Linked DNA regions of Pelosinus fermentans DSM 17108. The protein of the gene in region 1 interacts with the protein of each later gene in a pairwise test. Links are inferred from orthologs where the notes say so. Each region holds a gene or a part of one and is shown in the gene's direction. Other genes may lie near its edges.

Region 1 (7,884 bases):
CTAGTGTAACGATTAAGACTCCCTTGATTACCTGGACGGTTCCTAAGTATTTATATATTGATTGCCGTAAAGAGCTTGCTTGGCTGACTTCAAAAAAGAAGTATTTGGAAAAGTATCTAAAACAAGGATGGGAAATCACAAATGTTTATCCGATGACTAAGCCGCTCTAAGACTCCACCATTCTAAGTGGAGTTAAGAGCGGCTAAGTCCCTGGATAAGCGCGACTAAGATTCAGATAGAATAAAACTTTATCTGAATCAAGTCTTCTTTATTTACGGCAATTTAGGTAATACTTGCAGGTGTTAGGTTCCAGGTGATATAATCAATAGCAGTAATTATGCTATTGATTTCGAGAGGAGGCCTATATGAAGACGAATAATATCCGCAATTTCTCGATAATTGCTCATATAGATCATGGAAAATCTACCCTTGCTGATCGCCTGATTGAGTATACAGGCACCCTATCTTCCCGTCAGATGGAAGCTCAGGTTTTGGATAATATGGATCTGGAACGAGAACGTGGTATTACAATTAAAGCCCAGTCTGTAAGGCTGGAATATACGGCTAAAGATGGCGAGACTTATATGTTAAATCTTATTGATACACCAGGGCACGTTGACTTTACCTATGAGGTATCACGCAGTTTGGCAGCTTGCGAGGGAGCACTCTTGATTGTAGATGCTGCTCAGGGGATTGAAGCCCAGACTTTGGCAAATGTGTATTTAGCTTTAGACAATGATTTAGAAATCATTACAGTTATTAATAAGATAGACCTGCCAAGTGCTGACCCAGAAAGAGTAAAACAAGAAGTAGAAGATGTAATTGGCCTGGATACTTCAGAGGCTGTGCTAACTAGTGCTAAATCGGGTATTGGCATTGAAGAAGTACTAGAAGCAATTGTGAAGAAAATTCCACCTCCTAAAGGTACCGTTGAGGAACCATTATGTGCACTTATTTTTGACTCCCATTTTGATGCTTATAAGGGTGTTATTGCCTATGTAAGAGTAATTAATGGTATTATTAAGCCGGGTATGAAAATGAAGATGATGGCTACAAATAAAGTTGTAGAAGTAACTGAAGTAGGCGTCTTTAGACCTGCTATGACTAATGTCAGTGAACTTGCACCTGGTCATGTAGGGTTTGTAGCTGGGAGTATTAAAAATGTAAAAGATGTTCGTGTTGGCGATACGATTACAGATGCCGATCGTCCTGTTGCCGAGGCATTACCCGGCTATCGTAAAGTTACACCCATGGTATACTGTGGCTTGTATCCAGTAGACAGTTCGGAATATGATCTTTTGCGGGATGCTTTGGAAAAATTAAAGCTGAATGATGCATCATTGGTCTTTGAACCAGAGACTTCCAGTGCTTTAGGTTTTGGTTTTCGTTGTGGATTCTTAGGACTATTACATATGGAAGTGATTCAAGAACGATTAGAACGTGAGTATAATATTACCTTAATTACCACAGCACCAAGTGTTATTTATAAAGTCTTCAAAACAGATGGAGAGATCTTTGAAATTGAAAACCCTTCTAAATTGCCAACACCTCAGGAAATTGAACATATTGAGGAACCGTATGTTAAAGCAATGGTTATAGTGCCTAATGATTATGTAGGTGTGGTCATGGAACTATCACAAGAAAAACGTGGCGAATTTAAAGATATGAAGTATTTAGATGTGACTAGAGTAATGCTGACATATGAATTGCCTTTGAGTGAAATTATTTATGATTATTTTGACCGTCTAAAATCGGCTACAAGAGGCTATGCATCCTTAGATTATGAATTGTTGGGTTATCGAGAATCTAAGCTTGTTAAATTAGATATTCTACTAAATACAGAACCTGTGGATGCTTTGTCAGTTATTGTACATCGTGATAAAGCAACCTATCGAGGACGAATTTTGGTCGAAAAGCTAAGAGGAATCATTCCCAGACAAATGTTTGAAATTCCTATTCAAGCTGCGATTGGCAACAAAGTAATTGCTCGTGAAACAGTAAGAGCCATGCGTAAAGATGTTCTAGCGAAATGCTACGGGGGCGATATTAGCCGTAAACGTAAACTTTTAGAAAAACAAAAAGAAGGTAAAAAGCGTATGAAGCAGGTAGGTAATGTAGAAGTACCGCAAGAAGCCTTCATGGCTATATTAAAGATTGATTAAGGTGATGAAATGAAGACGGGTTTATACATTCATATCCCTTTTTGTCAACAAAAATGTTTATATTGCGATTTTCCTTCCTATGATAATCTTACCCATCTATATCAGCCTTATGTTGCCGCCTTATGCCAGGAGATTTCTGGCTGGGGCGGTGTTTTATCTGGCACCTTGATTGATACAATTTATATTGGCGGGGGAACACCGACTCTTTTACCTGCAGATGCTTTAAAAACCATCTTAACTAAGGTGCATGAAAGCTTTTCCATTGACGAAGCTGCAGAATTTAGCGTAGAAGCCAATCCCGGCACGACGAATCAAGAGAAATTATTAGCTTTAAAATCAGGTGGCGTCAACCGGATTAGCTTTGGTGTGCAAACTTTTTCCGACGCATTATTAAAGTCAATTGGCAGGATACATAGTGCTGATCAGGCTGTAAGATCAGTAAAGGAAGCACAAGATTTAGGTTTCAGTAATATTAATCTTGACTTGATGTATGGATTGCCAGGTCAATCCTGCAATGATTTAAAGGTTAGTATCCAAGAGGCAATGAAACTTGATATTACTCATATCTCGGCTTATGGATTGAAAGTAGAAGAAGGTACACCTTTTGCTGCGATGGATCAGATAGGAACACTTATATTGCCAGAAGAAGATGAAGATGAAGAGATGTATACCTTTACAACTGAATATTTACCTCAGCATGGCTTTAAGCGCTATGAAATATCAAATTTTTCTAAAGCAGGGTATGAATGTCGTCATAATTTTAAATATTGGAAATATCATCCTTATGTAGGGGTGGGAGCCGCGGCTCATTCCTTTTTTCAGAAACAGCGGCTTAGTAACATAACTGATGTATCTCAATATATAGATTGTGTGGAAAAAGGAACGCTGCCAATTGAATTTCGAGAAAATCCTAGCACTACGATTGCTATGGCAGAATATATTTTTTTAGCCTTGCGGACGGTACACGGTTTATCTATTTTAGATTTTCAGGAATATTTCAACCGTGGATTTTACTTGGAGTATGGAGAAATTGTGTCAGAACTACTTCATAAAAAGTTGATTGCTGTAAAAGAGAATCAGGTAAATCTTACTGTTTTAGGCATGAAGTATGGAAATGTTGTATTTCGTGCATTTTTACCTGGATAAATCAATTATTATATCTTGACATTCAGGCGCAGGAGTGGTATTTTTTTAGTAGGTGTTAGCACTCTACAAGGTCGAGTGCTAACAATAGGAGGTGGAACTCATATGCTAGATAAGAGAAAACGTAGTATTCTTCAAGCGATTGTTGATGATTATATTTCCACCGCGGAGCCTATTGGCTCACGAACTATTGCCCGCAAACATGATTTAGGCGTTAGCCCTGCAACCATTCGCAATGAAATGGCTGATCTTGAACTGTTGGGTTATATTGAGCAGCTTCATACTTCATCGGGGAGAATTCCTTCTGCAAAAGGGTATCGCTTTTATGTAGATTCTCTATTATCACCGACCCAAATGTCTGAAAGGGAAATTGCATTAATTAAAAATTGGTATCAGGAGAAAACTCGTCATGTTGAAGAGGTTTTTCAGGAAACCGCAAAAATATTATCCAAAATAACAAGTAATATTTCATTAGTTTTAGTACCGCAAGTAACTCAATGCGCCTTTAAGTATCTAAAATTTCTACCTTTTGATGACTGTCGCACGATTTTGGTTGTCGTGACAGATACAGGATTTGTAGAAAACAAGGTGATTGATATACCAACAGGGCTTTCATTTAATGATTTGCAGCGTATTGCAGAACACATTAATAGACGTTTATCAGGATTATCCTTTGAGAATATTGAATTATCCATTCTGCGGGAAATTCAAAATGAAATGCTAATTGATGTGGACTTGTTTGAAACTGCTTTAGGGATACTAAAACAGGCATTGGTTGTGGAAAAAAATGAGCGGTTGTATCTTGGTGGCACCACACAATTATTAAGTCAGCCAGAATTTAAAAATATCGAAAAAGTAAAATCTTTTTTAGATATGCTGGAAGAAGAACATTTGCTGGCGAATATTTTGCAAAATCAAAAAAATGATGGTGTTATTGTTACAATTGGCGATGAAAACAAATATAGCGGAATTCAAGACTGCAGTATGGTGCAGGCTACTTATCGCATTGATGGTCAAGTCGTGGGAACAGTAGCTGTATTAGGTCCGACCAGGATGGATTATGGCAAGGTCATGTCAGTTTTAGAGTTTATGCATAATCATTTAGGAGAAGTACTTAAAAAGTATAAAATATAGAGAGGTAATACCTTCCTTCTATAGTAAAGGGTATTACTGACTCTATTATACATATAATAGAACTGTAATTTGGGAGGAACCAGGGATGAAGCTAAAGCAAGCTAATAGTGGTTCTGAAGTAGATGAAAGGTTAGCGGCACTCATGACAAACGGGAACGCTATCAGAGTGGTTACGTCAGCTGTTGAGGGAACTATTGGTCCTAAGGGGCTAGATACTATGCTGTTAGGTTCTTCCGGTGAAGTCATAATCACAAATGATGGCGTTACTATTTTAGATAAAATGGATGTAGATCATCCGGCAGCCAGAATGCTGATCAATGTTGCCAGAGCTCAGCAAGCCGAAATTGGAGATGGTACAACAACTGCAACTATTATGGCGGGTGGTCTGGTAGGTGAAGGTGTAAATCAAGTTATAAGGGGTGTGCCCATTGCCCGTGTCATCGAAGGAATCAGACATGGTGTGGCGCTGGCATTAGAGCAGATTAAGGATCGGGCAAAACATATTTTTGATATACAAGATCCCATTCTACACCGTATTGCTATGATTGCTGGCCGCGAATATAGTGATATTGCTCAATTGGTTATTAAGGCCGCAGGACTTATCGGTATTGAAAAATTACGTGAGTCCAGTTTTAAACTGTCAGAGATTATTTTCTCCCAGGAAGGCGCTGAGAATGAGGTCTTTATGGGCGTTATCGTTGATAAACAGCGATTAAATCAAGATATGCCTGTAAAGAGTAGTCAAGCAAAAGTATTGGTCATTGATGATGCCTTAGAGCCTGAAGAAATTGGTGATGAGGCGTTAAGTACAGAAGCTGGCTTTAAGCGGTATCTGGAATTGCAAAATGAGTTCAAGACAAATGTACATAAGATTGTAGAACTTGGTGTTAAGGTAGTATTGGTAGATCGGGGTGTCCATAATAGTGCAGAAGAAATACTGACGGATGCCGGTATTATGGTAATTCAGCGAGTGGTGCCAGAGGAACTTCGCCGTGCCGCGGATCATGTAGGAGCGCGTATGATTAAACGCACAGGTCTTAAGAAAGATATTACGAACATTGCTAGTTCTTTGGGTTTGGCGAAGAACGTGTATGAAGATGAAAAATTGAAGCATATTCGTATGTTGGGCGGTGCTGGTAAGCCGATGGCTACCATTTTAGTGGGGGCTGCTACCAAAGAAGTGGTTGGTGAACGGCAGCGTATTGCCAAAGATGCAGCCTCTAGTGTGCAAGCTGCTGTTAAAGGTGGTTATGTGCCTGGCGGCGGGTCTATTGAAATTGCTATTAGCCGTGACATTGCTAAGACTAGGGATGCAGTTAAAGGTATGGCGGCTTATGGGGTAGATTGTGTAATACATGCATTACGCAGACCGTTAGCACAAATTGTAGAAAATGCTGGCTATAATCCTCTGGAGAAGGTAGAAGATGTCATTGCAGCCCATGCCAATCAAAATAAAGATTCTTTAGGCATTGATTGCGATACTGGTGAAGTGATTGATATGATGACTCTTGGCGTAGTGGATCCTACAACAGTGAAATTACATGCCGTGAAGGCGGCGGGAGAAGTTGCTATTGCTATTTTACGCATTGATACGATTATTAAGAAAAAAGAAGAGTAGCATAAGGCCGCTGAATTTGCAGCAGAAGTTCGTATATTTTAAGATGGGGTGATTTATTTGAACGAAACAAAAGAAGAAGTACAAGAGATAATTGAGGATCGATGTGTTGCACCTGATGAAACAATAGAAGTTTTAGATGAGATAGAAACTAAAATGCAGACGGAACTTGCAGAAAAAGAGCGTCTGTTAGAAGAGAGTAATGATCGCTATAAACGATTGCAGGCGGATTTTGATAATTTTCGAAGACGTACTCGTCAGGAAAAAGAAGAGCTATCAAATATCGTAGCACAAAATCTTATTTTAGAATTACTGCCTGTTATTGATAACTTTGAGAGAGCCTTATGCAGTGTTGCTACTCAGGATGCGAATAAAATGCTGTCAGGAGTAGAAATGATTTATCGTCAATTAATGCAGGGGTTGGAAAAAAATGGACTGGTGGCTGTGGAGGCAGTTGGCAAAACCTTTAACCCTCAAGAGCATGAAGCTGTAATGAGAGTGGAGGATGCTGATCAGCCTGACGGTATAATTGTAGAAGAGCTGCAAAAAGGATATTCCGTAAAAGGTAAGGTTATTAGACCCAGTATGGTTAAAGTCGTAAGTAATTAGAAGTTACTTAAAAACTTCATTTTAAAAATAAAATTTTACATATTTCAAGGAGGAAGAAAAAAATGGCAAAAGTAATTGGTATAGATCTTGGTACTACAAATTCATGTGTGGCAGTAATGGAAGGTGGAGAGCCGGTTGTTATTGCAAATGCTGAAGGAAACAGAATTACTCCTTCCGTAGTAGGTTTTTCTAAAAATGATGAGCGTTTGGTTGGTCAATTGGCAAAGCGCCAAGCTGTGTCCAATCCTGAGCGTACGATTAGTTCCATTAAAAGACATATGGGTACTGATCATAAAGTGAAAATTGATGATAAGACTTATACTCCTCAAGAAATTTCTGCAATGATTTTGCAAAAATTAAAAACAGATGCAGAAGCTTATTTGGGTCAAACTGTTACGCAAGCTGTTATTACTGTACCTGCTTATTATAATGATAGTCAACGTCAAGCAACAAAAGATGCTGGAACCATTGCAGGCTTAGAAGTACTTCGTATTATCAATGAACCAACAGCTGCAGCTTTAGCTTATGGTATTGATAAAGGCAACGATCATACAGTATTGGTTTTTGACTTGGGTGGTGGTACTTTTGACGTATCGATCTTAGAACTTGGCGAAGGTGTGTTTGAGGTAAAGGCTACCAATGGTAATAATCGTTTAGGCGGAGATGATTTCGATGAACGTGTTATGAAATGGTTAGTTGCAGAGTTCAAAAAAGAAAATGGTATTGATTTGTCAAAAGATCGTATGGCAGAACAACGCTTGCGCGAAGCTGCTGAAAAAGCAAAAATTGAACTTTCTGGTGTATTGACAACTAATATTAATTTACCATTTATTACTGCGGATCAAACTGGTCCTAAACATTTAGAAGTGAACTTAACAAGAGCTAAGTTTGATGAATTAACTGCTGATTTGGTTGAATCTACTATGGGGCCAACTCGTCAGGCAATGAGCGATGCGGGTTTGTCACCTAAGGATATTGAAAAAGTAATTTTGGTGGGTGGTTCTACTCGTATTCCTGCAGTGCAAGAAGCTATCAAAGGATTCCTGGGCAAAGAACCGCATCGTGGTGTAAATCCTGATGAGTGTGTAGCGGTAGGTGCTGCGATTCAAGCTGGTGTATTGGTAGGAGAAGTTAAAGATGTTCTTTTACTTGATGTAACTCCATTATCATTGGGAATTGAAACATTAGGTGGAGTATACACTAAAATTATTGAACGTAATA
Region 2 (7,861 bases), 2.3 Mb from region 1 along the record:
TAGTAAGGACGTAGAACAACTCATAAAAGATGCTGAGGAAAAAATAAAAGAAGTGGCGGCGATTATCGATGATGAAGTAGAAGCAACAGCAGGGAAATGGAATGTTTCTAAATGGATCATATGGACTGGAGGTACAATAGCAGTTTTGACGCTGATTAAGATTTTTATATACTAAGTTGCTGGAAAGCGTTTATCTTTAAACGGCGTACGTTTCGTAGTTGGAAAATATAAAAGAATGACGAACCGCAGAGGCACAGAGCGCGCAGAAAAAAAATTCTATCTATCTTTTCTCTGTGTTCTCTGCAACTCTGCGGTTTGATTCTATTTTAGGACGCGTCAGCGTTTTCTTACACTATGGTAATGCCTTCCGATTTTAGGATATTGGTGGCAATTGCTACATCTTGAGTGGTAGCATCAGGGACATCATCTAAGGTGTATTTCATATTTAGTGTTTTCCATTTATGCCGTCCTAAAGAGTGATAGGGCAGTAGTTCTACTGGAACTAAAGCTGGCAGAGTATGAACAAGACCAGCAAGTGCCTGCAAATCTTCTAATGAATTGGTGAGCCCGGGGATGATTACATAGCGTAACGTTACAGGAATTGACTGGGCCACATAGTTTAAATTTTCAAGAATCTGCTGATTATCAAACCCTGCTAACCAGCGGTGTTTTTGGGGGTCTACAGCTTTTATGCTAAATAATGCTGCATTGGTATAGGGCAAAACAGCAGTGAGATTTTTTTGATCATAATATCCAGCAGTATCAATGGTAGTATGAATATTATGGCTTTGACAGGCGAGAAATAGTTCGGCAACAAATTGAGACTGAAGCAATGGTTCACCACCGCTTGCTGTAATTCCTCCCTTAGAGGCATCGTAAAAGTGGCGATAATGTAATAGGTCTTTTAAAATTTGTTCTGTGGTAATGGATTGACAGCCTTGCTGCCAAGTGTCAGGATTGTGGCAGAAGCGGCAGCGCAATTTACAGCCTGATAAAAATAATACATAACGAATGCCTTGTCCATCGACAGTCCCAAAGTGTTCTATAGAATGATAATATCCTTGCATAATGAACATCTCCTAGCGTTAAAGAATAATTGAACCACAAAGACACAAGGCCGCTACTGCGGCACACAAAGGGGACTACAAAAGACTATTTTTTATAGACCCTTTGTGAAAAATCTTTGTGTCCTTAGTGTCTTTGTGGTTCAAATTACCTTTTTAATCGTATTTGAGACTTTCCAATAATTTATTGGAATTTATATTACAATGACTCATAGAATGTGCGGTCAATTACTTCTGCCTGTTGAGCGGGAGTGAGTTTGATGAAGTTAACGGCATAGCCTGATACGCGAATGGTAAGCTGAGGATATTTTTCAGGATGAATTCGCGCATCTTCCAATATGCTGCGATCCAATGCGTTTACATTAATGTGATGCCCTTGGCTGGCTGCGTAACCGTCTAATATACCGGCCAAATTTTGTATTCTGGTGTCTGCTGTTTTTCCTAAGGTCGCAGGAAGAATGGAGAAGGTGTAAGAGATCCCATCACGACAATCATCATAAGATAGTTTGCAGATGGACTGCATAGCTGCGAGTGCTCCTTTTTTGTCTCGACCATGCATTGGGTTGGCACCCGGAGCAAATGCATGACCTGCTTTACGTCCGTCAGGAGTTGCCCCTGTTTTTTTGCCATACATTACATTAGAGGTAATCGTAAGTATGGATAGTGTATGTTCTGCATCTCGATAAGCAGCGTGTTCTTTTAATTTTTGACTGAATTCCTTACTTAATTCTGTTGCCAAAGTGTCAACCTGATCATCATCATTACCGTAGAAGGGAAAATCTCCGTCAATAATAAAGTCTTTAGCAAGGCCTGTTTCATCACGCAGTGGCTTCACTTTCCCATAGAGGATAGCACTTAAGGAATCAGTTGCTACTGATAATCCAGCTACTCCAAAGGCCATGATGCGTTTTACATCGGTATCGTGCAGTGCCATTTGTGCTCTTTCATACGCGTATTTATCATGACTAAAGTGAATCAGATTCATCGTATTTACATACAAGCCAGTCAGCCAGCTAAGAACTTTTGATAAGTTGCTCCTAACAATATCATAGTCTAAATACTCTCCCGCAGGAATTGGCATAACAGGTGCCAGCTGTTCTCCGCTATTTTCATCCCGTCCACCATTAATTGCTAATAATAAGGCTTTTGCTAAATTGGCTCTAGCACCAAAAAGCTGCATTTGTTCACCAACCCGCATTGCTGATACGCAGCAGGCAATCGCATAATCATCACCATATACAGGTCTCATGATATCGTCATTTTCATATTGGATAGCGCTGGTGTCTAATGAGACTTTTGCGCAGAATTTTTTAAAATCGGCTGGCAGATCTACTGACCATAAAATAGTCAAATTCGGTTCAGGAGCAGGACCCAAATTATATAAAGTGTGTAAGATTCGATAAGAAGTACGAGTTACTAAGGTGCGCCCATCCAGTCCTGTACCTCCAATCGCTTCGGTTACCCATAATGGATCGCCAGCAAATAACTCATTATAATCCGTTGTACGCAAATGGCGGGCTAAACGTAACTTAATGACCATTTGATCAATAAGTTCTTGAGCATCGCTTTCTGACAGCGTACCATTTGATAAATCTCTGGAAAGATAAATATCAAGGAAAGTGGATACGCGGCCAATGGACATAGCAGCACCATTTTGCTCCTTAATAGAGGCAAGATAACCAAGATATAACCATTGGACGGCTTCTTGGGCATTTTCAGCCGGGCGGCTAATGTCAAAACCATAAGATTTTCCCATAAGTATTATATCCTTAAGAGCTGCAATTTGAGCCGAGACTTCTTCCCGTAAGCGCAGTGTTTTTTCGTCCATTGGCTGATTGGTGAGACCTTGCAAGTCATTTTTTTTAGCTTCTAATAGATGGCTAACTCCATAGAGTGCTATGCGGCGATAATCACCAATAATGCGTCCGCGCCCATAACCATCAGGTAAACCTGTAATAATTCCTAATTTACGGGCTTTTTTCATTTCATCTGTATACATATTAAATACAGCAGTATTATGTGTGGTAACATGGTTACGATAAATATCACTGATAGCAGGATTCAGCTTATAACCATAGGCTTCGCATGCCTGCTCAGCCATTCGAACGCCGCCGTTGGCAATAACACTTCGCTTAAGAGGTGCATCTGTTTGCAAACCGACAATGATTTCCAGATCTCTTTCAATATACCCAGGCTTGTGAGAAGTGATAGTCGAAACAATATCAGGATCAACGTCTAATACACCTTGTTTTTCCCGTTCTTGTGATAATAATGAGCTGCATTTGTCCCATAATTTCTTAGTGCGAGGCGTTACGGGAGCTAAAAAATCACTATTGCCTTCATAAGGGGTATAGTTATGTTGAATAAAATCTCGTACATTAATCGAGTTTTGCCATATACCTGGTTTAAAATCCTTCCATGCTTGTTTCATATTGTGATTCCTCCCTGAATTGATAATTGTTATCAATTAACTTAATTATAACCGTATTAACATGTTTTGCCTATGATATAAATCATATACTTAATAATTTTCAAAATTTATTAACTTTAAAAATTGAAAAGACCGCCTGGGCACAACTAAGTAAGTTATGCCCAGGCGGTCGGCTAATTCAAGATACAGTCCCTTGTGGTTATTCCACGATCCGCCAGTTCTGTATCCGTTTTATGAAATATAGGTACTTCTTTATAGAACAAATTTTATCTTTTTCTTAAGGTCTTGTCAATATAAAATATGTTCGACAGCTACGTATATTATTCCTTTGGAGATTACGTCGAATTTTTATTTACTATGAATTTTATATTAATTAAAAATTTATATTTTATAATAATAATTTAATATGTTTTTAAAAGGGATAAACTGACGAATAAAGAATAGATACTAATAATAATCTAAAAGAGATAATATGTAAGCTATATTACGATATAAAGGAGAATCTGTTTATGCTCAAAGGGATAAAAGGCTTTTTTCAGGAGGAGCATGGGCTGAATCTAAGAGCCAGGGAGATATTACGATATATTGGACCAGGGATACTGGTAACCGTCGGATTTATTGATCCTGGGAATTGGGCCGCCAATTTAGCCGCAGGGGCAGAGTATGGTTATAAATTGCTTTGGATGGTAACCTTATCTACCATTATGTTAATCGTTTTGCAGCATAATGTAGCTCATTTAGGAATTGTTACGGGGCGATGCTTATCGGAAGCAGCTACTGAATATCTGCGACCTTTAGTATCAAGAACGGTATTGTTTTCGGCAATAACGGCGGCAGTGGCCACTGGTATGGCTGAAATATTAGGTGCTGCTATTGCCTTACAAATGCTATTTCATATTCCTCTGAAAATTGGAGCCTTATTAACCGGCATAGGCTGCAGCTGGATGTTATGGGCTAATTCCTATAAAAGACTAGAAAAATGGATTATGGGTTTTGTTTCAATCATTGGCATAGCGTTCTTATTTGAACTAAGTCTAGTCAATATTGAGTGGTCTGAAGCTGCTGTTGGATGGGTAACACCTGTTATTCCGGATGGAGCTATGTTGGTGGTAATGAGTGTGCTTGGGGCAGTGGTCATGCCCCACAATTTATTTTTGCATTCTGAAGTCATCCAAAGCAGACAATGGAATTTGGAAGATGATGTTGTGATTAAGCGGCAGTTAAAGTATGAGTTTGCAGATACCCTATTTTCTATGTGTATTGGCTGGGCCATTAATAGTGCGATGATATTGGTTGCTGCTGCCGTGTTTTTCAGTAATCAAATATCTGTTGATGAATTAGAGCAAGCAGAAATTATGCTGCGTCCTTTACTGGGGAATGCTGCAGCTGTTGTTTTTGCTATCGCTCTTTTATTTGCAGGTATTTCTTCCACCGTTACTGCAGGTATGGCTGGTGGTAGTATCTTTGCAGGTATATTTAGAGAACCCTATGATATTAAAGACCGTCATTCCTGGATGGGAGTAGCGATTACCTACGGTCTGGCGGTTGCTGCCATCTTTTTTATCGAAAGCCCTTTTCAGGGGCTGGTATATTCCCAAATGTTTCTTAGCATTCAATTGCCTTGGACGATATTCTTGCAGATTTACTTGACATCATCCACGAAGGTCATGGGGAAATATGCAAATACAGGCTTACAGCAAATTGTGTTATGGGGCATTGGTCTTATTGTTTCTGTCTTAAATATGATGCTGTTGTGGGATTTTATTAAATAATGGTGTAAGAAAGAGTAAGAAAAGATGAGTCACGTTTTTCGTATTACTTTTTAACTTGCAAAGAGGCAGCAAATTTGCTACAATGAATCCATCATCATCACTCGGTGATAATGATTATCTCTGGGGCTAAAATTAAATAAATTGAAATATCTTCAGGGCAGGGTTAAATTCCCGACCGGTGGTAAGCAGATTCTGCAAGCCCACGAGCCGCAAGGCAGATTTGGTTTGATTCCAAAGCCGACAGTATAGTCTGGATGTAAGAAGAGAAAGCAGCACATTGTATGTATAACAGATAGTTTGACTTTCTGGAGATGCATCCGTGTATGAGGCTTAGTAAGCCGACATTAACGATGTGTTTGCATGTAGTGAGTGATTAAATCCCCGAAGGCATTTCGGGGATTTTTTTTGATAAGTAGAGAAAATATAGTTTAATAGGTGGAAGAAATGAACCACAAAGGCACAATGTCGCTGATGCGACACACAAAGGAGTGCACAAAAATATAAATAAAACCCTTTGTGTCCTTTGCGTCTTTGTGGTTCGATCTGCTTTGTATGTTGTATAAGTTTGATTTAACGATTACTTTTATAGGGGGATTGGACATGATTTCTGCCAATACGCGATATATTACTAAAATTGGAATTTTATCAGCAATTGCTGTAATCTTGATGTTTTTTGAAGTGCCATTGCCGATGATGCCTAGTTTCTTAAAATTAGATGCCAGTGAATTGCCTGCGATTATTGGAGGCTTTGTGCTTGGACCTATGGCAGGGGTTATTATTGAATTAATTAAAAACGTATTACATGCTGCAAATACCCAGACAATGGGAATTGGGGAGATTGCTAATTTCTTGGTGGGAGTGGCTTTTATTCTGCCAGCGAGCTATTTATATCGGCGCTATAAGAGTTTTAAAGGAGCTGTGCTTTCTCTCTTTATTGGAACCTTCTCTATGATGTTTTCGGCGTCTTTGCTGAATTATTTTATTCTGCTGCCATTATATCAAGCTGTGCTGCATTTTCCCTTAGAGCAGATTATTAATTTAGGAACAATCGCAAATCCCCGGATTGTTGATTTAAAATCCTTCATTGCCCTGGGGATTGCACCTTTTAATATGATAAAAGGAATTGCCATGTCCCTTCTTACATTGATGATTTACAAGAAGCTTTACCCTGTATTATGCGAGAGGTAAGTAGGGCTTTAATTATCAAATAAAAGAATACAAAAAGGCTACTCTGTCAGTACAGAGTAGCCTTTTGACATAGCTTTGTGGTTCGATTGTTTTATATGTTTTTGTGAAACGAGCAGGGAAAGAACGATTAAACCGCAGAGACGCAGAGTGCGCTGAGGGGTATTTTCTAACGCTATTAATTATTTTTCTCTGTGTCTCTGCGCCTCTGCGGTTCATTTCAAATTATTTTTCTTATAGCTGTTTCATTCCAGGCAGTGTGAAGCCTCTCCCTAGAACTTCTACAGCATCTTGAACGATCATAAAGGCGTTGGGATCTACATCTTGGATGAGAATTTTAATCTGACCAATTTGGGTCAGGCTTACGACTACAAAAATTATTTGTTTTTCTTGGCGGGTAAAGGCGCCTTCTCCATGAAGGATTGTTGCACCTCGCCCTACCTCTTTTAAAATGGCTTTAATAATCTCATCGGTTTTATAAGAGATGATGTACAAGGTTTTCTTACGGTTAAATCCTTCCACCACATTATCCGTAATATTAGCTGCAATGAACATGGAGATAAGAGTTAGTATGGCAAGTTTAATGCCGAAAAGAATGGCAGCAATCACCATAATCACACAGTTAACCGAAAAAGAAGCAATACCTACATTAATAGAATAGTACTTTTTGAGGATGCTTGAAACGACATCAAGCCCGCCGCCGCTGCCATTGGCCTTAAAGATAAGACCTGAGCCAATACCTGTTACAATTCCGCCAGTAATGGCAGAGAGAATCGGATCATCCACGACCATAAAATTTGACAAGTAGCCCGTTGCATCTACGAAAAAGGAAAAAAGTACTGCTCCATAAATGGTCTTTAAAAAATATTCTTTTCCAATAAGCCGATATGCAGCATAGAAGAGAGGGAGATTCATTACAAAGATTTGAAGACCAATAGGCCAGCCAGCAAGATAATAAAAGATAATGGCTAACCCGCTTACACCGCCGCTTAACAAGTGGTGAGGTACGAGAAAACTATTGATCGCGACAGCACTTACCAGGCAGCCAATGCCAACAGAAAGATATTGATAGATTTTATAACGCATATAGTTCCTCCTAGTGTAATATAAAAGGCATAATGTTCGTTACTAAAGTTTATGAATCAGTTTTTGGATAAAAGGGTATTGATAGGTTTCACCATAAAAGGCTTTACTTGCTGCAATAATCGATGTTGCGAGCAGAATCAGCCACAAAATACCTACGATAGGAAGCAGAAAAACACCAATTATTAATATACATAAAGAACTGACAATGAAGGACGCAGTCAGTATACTCAAATGGGCAACGAGAGCCTGTTTTGCATGATGATAGACGAAAGCGTCGTCTTTTTTTAATAAGAAGATGACTAATGGTGCAATAATAAAGCCCA
Region 3 (7,959 bases), 1.1 Mb from region 1 along the record:
GGTGCGAGAAGTTATAAAGAAATTTCGATAAATAAAAAAAGAGCCACTTTCGTGGCTTATAGGGTGATTGATGATACTTACAATATGTCATAGTGGGTAAGAATGTGACTATTATTGTATTGATTGTAATGATAGAAAGATGGAGGCCTTTGTTTTGAAAAATACGCAGCAGGAAACCAGAAAACCTTGTTTAACACTGGCTCTAGAAACCAGTTGTGATGAAACATCTGCAGCAGTAGTGGCTGATGGACGCATTGTTTTGTCAAATATTATTTCTTCCCAGATTCCAGTACACCAAAAATATGGTGGAGTTGTGCCTGAGATTGCTTCTCGTAAACATATTGAAAATGTACTCCCCGTGATCGATCAAGCACTAAAGGCGGCTGGGGTAGCATTAACCGATATTTCAGCGATTGGAGTTACTTACGGACCAGGTCTGGTGGGAGCATTATTAGTTGGTGTATCAGTAGCAAAAGCCTTATCTTTTGCTGCAGGGATACCTCTCGTTGGCGTGAATCATCTAGAGGGGCATATTTTTGCCAATTTTTTGGCTCACCCGAATTTAGAACCGCCATTCATGGCTTTAGTAGTATCGGGAGGTCATACTTCCCTAGTACATGTGAAGGGGTATAATGAATTTGTATTATTGGGTCAGACACGGGATGATGCGGCAGGAGAGGCTTTTGATAAAGTCGCAAGGGTGATGAAATTGCCTTACCCTGGAGGTCCTTATATTGATGCTTTGGCTGCTAAAGGTAATCCGGAAGCTATTGCTTTTCCTAGAGCACTATCAGGAAAAAACAGCTTTGAGTTTAGCTTTAGCGGATTAAAATCGGCAGTGTTAAACTATTTAAATAGTGCAGCGCAAAAACAAGAAGAAATAAATACAGCAGATGTAGCAGCCAGTTTTCAGGCAGCTGTCATTGATGTACTGGTTAGTAAAAGTCTTCAAGCTGCGGCTGTCTCTGGTGTAGGGCAGATTGTTCTTGCTGGAGGTGTAGCTGCCAATAGTGGTCTTAAAGCTAAATTAGGGTATGAATGCCAACAGGCAGGGATATCCTTCTACTATCCAGATCCTATATTGTGCACTGACAATGCTGCCATGATTGCTTGCAGGGCCTATTATCAGCATCAAATAGGCGATTATGCCGATTTGCATTTGAATGCAAAACCTTCTTTAAAATTAGGCGCAGGGAAGCAGTGACTTAACATATGGAGTAAAATGTAAAATAAAAGTTTGAAAATTCCACGACAAGGAATTTTTATATAATAAGTGGAATAAGTATAAACAAAGTAATAGAGCAGGTATTCGCAATTATTTTTAAGTAATAGTTGGAGGTACAAATGGGAGTGGCTGGAGATATTTGTCGAAAAGTAACTACATTAGCCCCAGCGCAAATTGCAGTGCTAGACACAATTTGCACCGTATTGGGATTAGCAAGTGACTTGGCCCACGCCCAAGTTACCTTATATACGAAAGCGCGTATGGAGAACTTTTTGGTTATTGCAGCGCAAATAAAACCCAATACTAGCTATGTGCAGCATAAGCCCAGCTTATTGGGGTCAACTGTCTATGCCTTAGAGGAGCCGCTTATATGGCGAAGTATCTCCATGGGAGAAGCGATTCATGGACAACGGGAATGGGCTCTGGGTATGTGGATGGAAATGCAGGTCTACCCTGTGCGGGATGCTAGCGGCAATGTAATTGCTGCTGTCAGTTTTGAATCTAGCATGGAAGAAGCTCACGTACATGGGCATCAACTCTTGGTTGAAACAGCACAACTTCTTTTATCGACAGTGAAAATACCAAGCAGCAGTAAGCAATATCGTTCCTTGTCTGCCAGTGATGGTATTCTCATTGTGAATGAGCATGGTAAAATCATTTTTGCTAATTCAACCGCGGATAGTATATATAAAGTATTAGCTGTAGGAAATATTGTCGGACGGCGCATTTATGAGCGCCAGGCCCATATGGGGTTAGCCCAAAAGGCTATGACCATTCAAGAGCCTTGTGAGGCAGAATTGTCAGCAGGCAATATGGTATTGGTACAAAGGGCAATTCCTATTATTGTAAACCAAGTTACAGCCTGTACAGTTGTAATTTTAACGGATGTTACCGAAGTAAAAAAGAAAGAAAAAGAATTATTAATAAAATCAGCAGTCATTCAAGAAATACACCATCGGGTGAAAAATAATTTACAGACCATTGCCAGTTTGCTGCGGCTGCAGTCAAGGCGTACGAAATCCCAGGAAGTAAAAGCTGCTCTACGGGAAAGTGTGAATCGGATTTCGAGTATTTCTGTTGTTCATGAATTTTTATCACAGCAGGATGCAGAATTTATTGATGTAGCAGAAGTGGCTAGAAATATTCTCGACCTAGTTATTCAAAATATGCTGGAACCAGACTTTAATTTACAAACTATTTTTAATGGTGAGACAGTGGTATTTCCCTCGGAGCAGGCTAGCAGTTTGGCTCTGGTTATTAATGAGCTGATCCAAAACTCCATCGAGCATGGTTTTGTAGGTCGGCATGAAGGCATCATCGGGGTTGACATTAGTACCCTGGAAGATGAATATAAAATCGAAATCTATGATAACGGCATTGGCATGCCACCGAGCTTTAATCCCCAATTATCCAACAGTTTGGGATTGCAGATTGTACGAACACTGATTGAGAGTGATGTTGGCGGTAGTTTTGCATTATACACGGATAATGGTACTCATGCTTGTATTACCATTCCCCGTAAGGCGAAAGGAGGAGTTTAGAATGGAATCATTGCGGATTGTTATAGCTGATAATGAATCAATTATTCGGATGGATTTAAAAGAGCTTTTGGAAGAGGCAGGGCATACGGTCGTAGCAGAAGCCTCTGACGGATCAAGGGCTGTTGATTTAGTTCGTCAATATCGGCCTGATTTGGTTATTATGGATATTAAGATGCCTGAGATGGATGGTATTACAGCAGCAAAAATAATTTCCAATGAGAAGCTTGCTCCTGTTCTATTGTTAACAGCATTTAGTCAGAAGGATATTGTGGAGAAAGCGAAGGATTCAGGTGTACTGGCTTATTTAGTGAAACCTGTTAAAGAAGTGAATTTATTTCCTGCTATCGAGATCGCTTTGTCTCGCTTTCAAGAGTTTGCTGAGTTAGAGCAAGAACTCGAGAATGTGAAACAATCCCTAGAGACACGAAAAATTCTTGACCGTGCGAAGGGGATTTTGATGGACGCTTACAATCTTAGCGAAACAGAAGCCTATCGTCGCATTCAACAATATAGTATGAGTAAACGCAAATCGATTAAAGATGTTGCTGAATCCATTGTAGAAGCAGCAACGAAAAGAACATAGCCTGCTTAAAGTGCCTAATTGGGCACTTTTCTACTTATAAGCAGCCAAAAACACCGTTTATCTTTTGCACGTATTATACGCAGTGAGAAGTGAATCTAAATTTTTTTTGAAAAAAATATGGATTTTTCCTATTAAACACTTGCTTTTTCTTGCTGAATTTTATATCATAAATTATGTGATTAGCACTCGCTAACAATGAGTGCTAACAAGATTAATATCATTACATATCGTGGAGGAGGAAATTTCAATGATTAAGCCATTGGGTGACAGAGTCGTCATTAAGGTTTTAGAAGGCGAGATGAAAACAAAAAGTGGTATCGTACTACCTGATACTGCTAAGGAAAAGCCACAAGAAGGTGAAATTATCGAGGTCGGTACTGGCAAAGTATTGGACAATGGCCAACGCGTAGCTCTTGATGTAAAAGTTGGCGATAAAATTATATTCTCCAAATATGCAGGTACTGAAGTTAAATATGAAGGGCAAGAATATCTGATTGTAAGCGAAAGAGATATTTTAGCAGTTGTACAATAATAAAATTATTTGGGAGGTTTACATATAATGGCAAAGCAAATTTTATTTGATGAAGACGCACGTCGCGCATTAGAAAGAGGCGTAAATGCACTTGCAAATGCAGTAAAAGTAACACTTGGACCTAAGGGTCGTAATGTTGTTCTGGATAAAAAATTCGGTGCTCCTACTGTTACAAATGATGGTGTAACTATTGCACGTGACATTGATTTGGAAGATCCGTTTGAAAATATGGGTGCTCAGCTTGTTAAAGAAGTTGCTACCAAAACCAATGATGTGGCTGGTGATGGTACTACTACTGCAACTTTACTTGCACAAGCTATGATTCGTGAAGGTATGCGCAACGTAGCAGCAGGCGCAAACCCTATGATCATTAAAAAAGGTATCGAAAAAGCAGTAAAAACCTTAGTGGAAGAGATTAAAAAATCTGCTAAGAAAGTAGAAACAAAAGATGCGATTGCACAAGTTGCATCGATTTCCGCAGCTGACGAAGAAATCGGTAATTTGATTGCAGAAGCTATGGAAAAAGTGGGTAAAGACGGCGTTATTACTGTTGAAGAATCCAAAGGTATGGGAACTAGTCTTGATGTAGTAGAAGGTATGCAATTTGACCGTGGCTACATTTCCCCATACATGGTAACGGATACTGACAAAATGGAAGCGATTTTAAACGATCCTTATATTTTGATCACTGACCGTAAAATTGGTGCCATCGCAGATTTACTTCCTACATTGGAAAAAGTGGTGCAGCAAGGTCGCGAACTTTTAATCCTTGCTGAAGATATCGAAGGCGAAGCATTAGCAACTTTGGTTGTGAATAAATTACGTGGTACCTTTAAAGCTGTAGCTGTAAAAGCTCCTGGTTTTGGTGACCGTCGTAAAGCAATGCTTGAAGACATTGCTGCTTTAACTGGCGGTACTGTTGTTACAGAAGAAATTGGCCGCAAACTTGACACCGTAGAGCTTGTTGATCTTGGACGTGCCCGTCAAGTACGTGTTTCCAAAGAAGAAACCACCATTATTGATGGCGCTGGTGATGTAACTCTAATCAAAGCTCGCGTTAGCCAAATCAAAACACAAATCGAAGATAGCACTTCTGATTTTGATAAAGAAAAACTTCAAGAACGTCTTGCTAAATTATCTGGCGGTGTAGCTGTAATTCAAGTAGGTGCTGCAACAGAAGTAGAACTGAAAGAAAAGAAATACCGTATTGAAGATGCTTTGAATGCAACTCGTGCTGCTGTTGAAGAAGGTATTGTTGCCGGTGGTGGTACTACTTTCATCGATATCTTATCAGCTCTTGATGCCATTGAAGTAATTGGTGACGAAAAGACAGGTGTTGAAATTGTAAAACGTGCAATTGAAGAGCCTGTACGTCAAATCGCTAACAATGCAGGCCTTGAAGGTTCCATCGTTGTTGCAGGCGTGAAAAAAGCCGGTAAAGGCATGGGCTTCAATGCATTAACTGAAGAATATGTTGACATGATTGCTGCAGGTATTGTTGACCCAGCAAAAGTTACTCGCTCTGCATTGCAAAATGCTGCTAGTATCGCCGCAATGGTATTAACTACTGAAACATTAGTAGCTGATAAACCTGAAAAAGACGGTGGTGCTGGTGCTGCTGCTATGGGTGGCATGGGCGGTATGGGTGGCATGGGTGGTATGGGCGGCATGATGTAATAGCAGCCTCAAGCCCCTTTGCAGGAACGGGCTTGAACGCTGGTAAGCATTAAACGCTACCAATCTGCTACCATAATTAGTAAAAATCAGGCTGCCTACAAGTCTATCAAACTTGTAGGCAGCCTTTTTATATTTCTTCTGCTGTATTTTTTCATTTTTGTCTTCATAATTTTCACTTTGCATGCATACATACTATTGTATGGGGTGGGAGGGGGAAGATTATGGTTCTCAATTTGCGGCGAATATTTCATCATCGGCATTTATTTTATGGCATGGTGGGTCTCTTTGCTATTGGTGCTGTTTATGTACAAGTGGCAGAATTGATTTCTGGTGGACCAATAGCAATTGCTGGTACGCGAACAGAACGAAAGGTTGTAGCGTTAACCTTTGATCATTCTTGGGGTAATAAATTTACACCGTCCATATTGGATACCTTAAAGCAGCATAATCAGAAGGCGACCTTCTTTATCATGGGACCATGGGCACAAAAATATCCAGATGTGGCAAAGCGTATGGTAACGGATGGACATGAGATAGCCAGCCATGGGTATCGTCATGAGAATTATGGAGATCGGACGAGAGAATGGGTAACAGAGGATATTGAAAAATCACATAAATTGATTAAAGAAGTCACAGGGGTGGATGCTACCCTGATTCGACCTCCAAACGGTCACTATAATCAGCAGTCACTAAAGGCTACAGAGGATCTGGGCTACAAAACCATTATTTGGAACATAGACTCGCTGGATTGGAAAAATCCTGGCAGAGATGTTATTATAGAAAGGGTAATGAAACGGTTAAAGCCCGGAGGAATTATTCTTATGCATGCCTCAGATACTCCTGTGCAGACTGCAGATGCTCTGCCTATCTTATTAGATAAAATAAAAGCAGAAGGTTATGAAATTGTTACTGTGGGTCAGCTATTAAATGAGCATGCCGAAAATGGAATACTACGACATTAATAGATTGCTTATGAGCAATCTTATTTTTTTGCATTCTGGGGCAGGGAAAAGGTTATAATATCGCGAAGATATATAAGTTTCATAAACCAATGAAGTGGATTGTATGGCTGCGTCTTCTTTATGCGATAAATGAGGTGACAGGAAAAAATGAATAGTATCGAGATCGCCTCGAGAAAAATAGATAAAGGTGAGCGCTTAAATTTTACAGAGGCATTGGCACTCTATCAGCACAATGATATCCTTAAGCTGGCTGAGTTAGCGCGCATGGTTAAAGAGCGTAAGTCCGGACAATATGTGTATTATAATGTGAATCGGCATATTAACTTAACCAATATATGTGTATCAGGTTGTCCGTTATGTGCTTTTGGCTGTAAAGCAGAGGAGCAGAGAGCCTATGTAATGCAAAAATCGGAAGTAATCGAAATTGTAAGCCAGACAATGAGAGAAACGCCTGATCTTAGTGAAATACACATGGTAAGTGCATTACATCCCGATAAACCATTTTCTTATTATTTGGATATTGTTGCGGCAGTGAAAAGGGCAGCACCCCAAGTGCATTTAAAAGCCTTTACCCCTGTGGAAATTGTTCATTTTGCTAACATCTCCCAACTGGGTATAACGGCAGTGTTAGAACAACTAAAAGCAGCAGGCTTAGATTCCCTGCCAGGTGGCGGCGCGGAAATTCTAGATGATAGCGTGCGTAAGATTATCTGTCCCAATAAAGCTACGACGGCTGAGTGGATTGATGTAATTACAGCGGCGCATTCTCTAGGATTGCCCACTAATGCTACGATGCTTTATGGTCATGTCGAAACAATCGAACAGCGGATACAGCATTTAATTACCTTGCGGGATATTCAGGATCGGACAGGCAAATTTCAAGCCTTCATTGCGTTTCCTTTTCATCCAGCCAACACTGGATTCACTAACTTGCAGCGAGTAAGTTCATGGGAAGATTTGAAGATGATTTCCTTAGCACGATTGGTATTAGATAATTTTGATCATATAAAGGCATTTTGGATGATGCTGACACTGCCGATTGCTCAGCTGGCGTTAACTTTTGGTGCAGATGACCTAGATGGAACGGTTGTGGAAGAAAAGATCATTCATGCCGCTGGTGCTACTACAAAAAAAGGAATTACGAAAAAAGAGATTATCAGTTTTGTTGAAGAGACAGGTTACCTTGCAGTAGAAAGAGATACTTTTTACCGCCCACTGAAAATCTCAAGTGGAGTGAAATCATATGGATAATCAAAGCTTAGGAAATATCAAATTTATTAACTGTTTGCCGCTGCACTATGGGTTATCTCACGGCGGCTTTGGAGAAAAACTTTCGATCTATTCAGCAACTCCGGCCCAGCTTAATCAACTAATAGTCACGGAACAATTAAATATTAGTCCTGTGTCTTCTATTATATATGCACAAAACAGTGAGAAAT

Evidence for each region. The genes of interacting proteins can lie anywhere in the genome.
Region 2: the proteins of grpE (region 1) and FR7_RS20740 interact in binary tests that used the Escherichia coli proteins (3 or more experiments, as listed by UniProt). The link is inferred for Pelosinus fermentans DSM 17108 from one-to-one orthologs.
Region 3: the proteins of grpE (region 1) and groL interact in binary tests that used the Escherichia coli proteins (3 or more experiments, as listed by UniProt). The link is inferred for Pelosinus fermentans DSM 17108 from one-to-one orthologs.

Annotation. Positions count from the first base shown.
Region 1 is NZ_AKVN02000001.1:2,167,477-2,175,360, forward strand. Bases 4,972-7,884 are described here. They hold grpE (nucleotide exchange factor GrpE), read left to right. Parts: upstream 4,972-6,105; coding sequence 6,106-6,663; downstream 6,664-7,884. Other genes in these bases: FR7_RS09760 (TCP-1/cpn60 chaperonin family protein), read left to right, coding at 4,972-6,057; dnaK (molecular chaperone DnaK), read left to right, coding at 6,726-7,884. In the rest of the region: FR7_RS09740 (hypothetical protein), read left to right, coding at 1-170; lepA (translation elongation factor 4), read left to right, coding at 366-2,162; radical SAM family heme chaperone HemW, read left to right, coding at 2,172-3,308; heat-inducible transcriptional repressor HrcA, read left to right, coding at 3,411-4,439; more of FR7_RS09760, read left to right, coding at 4,525-4,971. UniProt on the Escherichia coli protein: Participates actively in the response to hyperosmotic and heat shock by preventing the aggregation of stress-denatured proteins, in association with DnaK and GrpE. It is the nucleotide exchange factor for DnaK and may function as a thermosensor.
Region 2 is NZ_AKVN02000001.1:4,513,174-4,521,034, reverse strand. What follows is about bases 3,246-6,135. They hold FR7_RS20740 (Nramp family divalent metal transporter), read left to right. Parts: upstream 3,246-4,004; coding sequence 4,005-5,267; downstream 5,268-6,135. Other genes in these bases: FR7_RS20735 (ECF transporter S component), read left to right, coding at 5,868-6,135; pflB (formate C-acetyltransferase), read right to left, coding at 3,246-3,495. Outside these bases: FR7_RS20755 (hypothetical protein), read left to right, coding at 1-175; pflA (pyruvate formate-lyase-activating protein), read right to left, coding at 348-1,067; more of pflB, read right to left, coding at 1,264-3,245; more of FR7_RS20735, read left to right, coding at 6,136-6,455; FR7_RS20730 (YitT family protein), read right to left, coding at 6,687-7,538; FR7_RS20725 (DUF4870 domain-containing protein), read right to left, coding at 7,581-7,861. UniProt on the Escherichia coli protein: H(+)-stimulated, divalent metal cation uptake system. Involved in manganese and iron uptake. Can also transport cadmium, cobalt, zinc and to a lesser extent nickel and copper. Involved in response to reactive oxygen.
Region 3 is NZ_AKVN02000001.1:3,290,340-3,298,298, reverse strand. The notes cover bases 3,246-6,233. They hold groL (chaperonin GroEL), read left to right. Parts: upstream 3,246-3,908; coding sequence 3,909-5,558; downstream 5,559-6,233. Other genes in these bases: pdaB (polysaccharide deacetylase family sporulation protein PdaB), read left to right, coding at 5,780-6,233; groES (co-chaperone GroES), read left to right, coding at 3,597-3,881; FR7_RS15225 (ANTAR domain-containing response regulator), read left to right, coding at 3,246-3,349. Also shown: rimI (ribosomal protein S18-alanine N-acetyltransferase), read left to right, coding at 1-17; tRNA (adenosine(37)-N6)-threonylcarbamoyltransferase complex transferase subunit TsaD, read left to right, coding at 155-1,204; FR7_RS15230 (histidine kinase N-terminal domain-containing protein), read left to right, coding at 1,345-2,766; more of FR7_RS15225, read left to right, coding at 2,768-3,245; more of pdaB, read left to right, coding at 6,234-6,520; aminofutalosine synthase MqnE, read left to right, coding at 6,668-7,771; FR7_RS15200 (menaquinone biosynthetic enzyme MqnA/MqnD family protein), read left to right, coding at 7,764-7,959.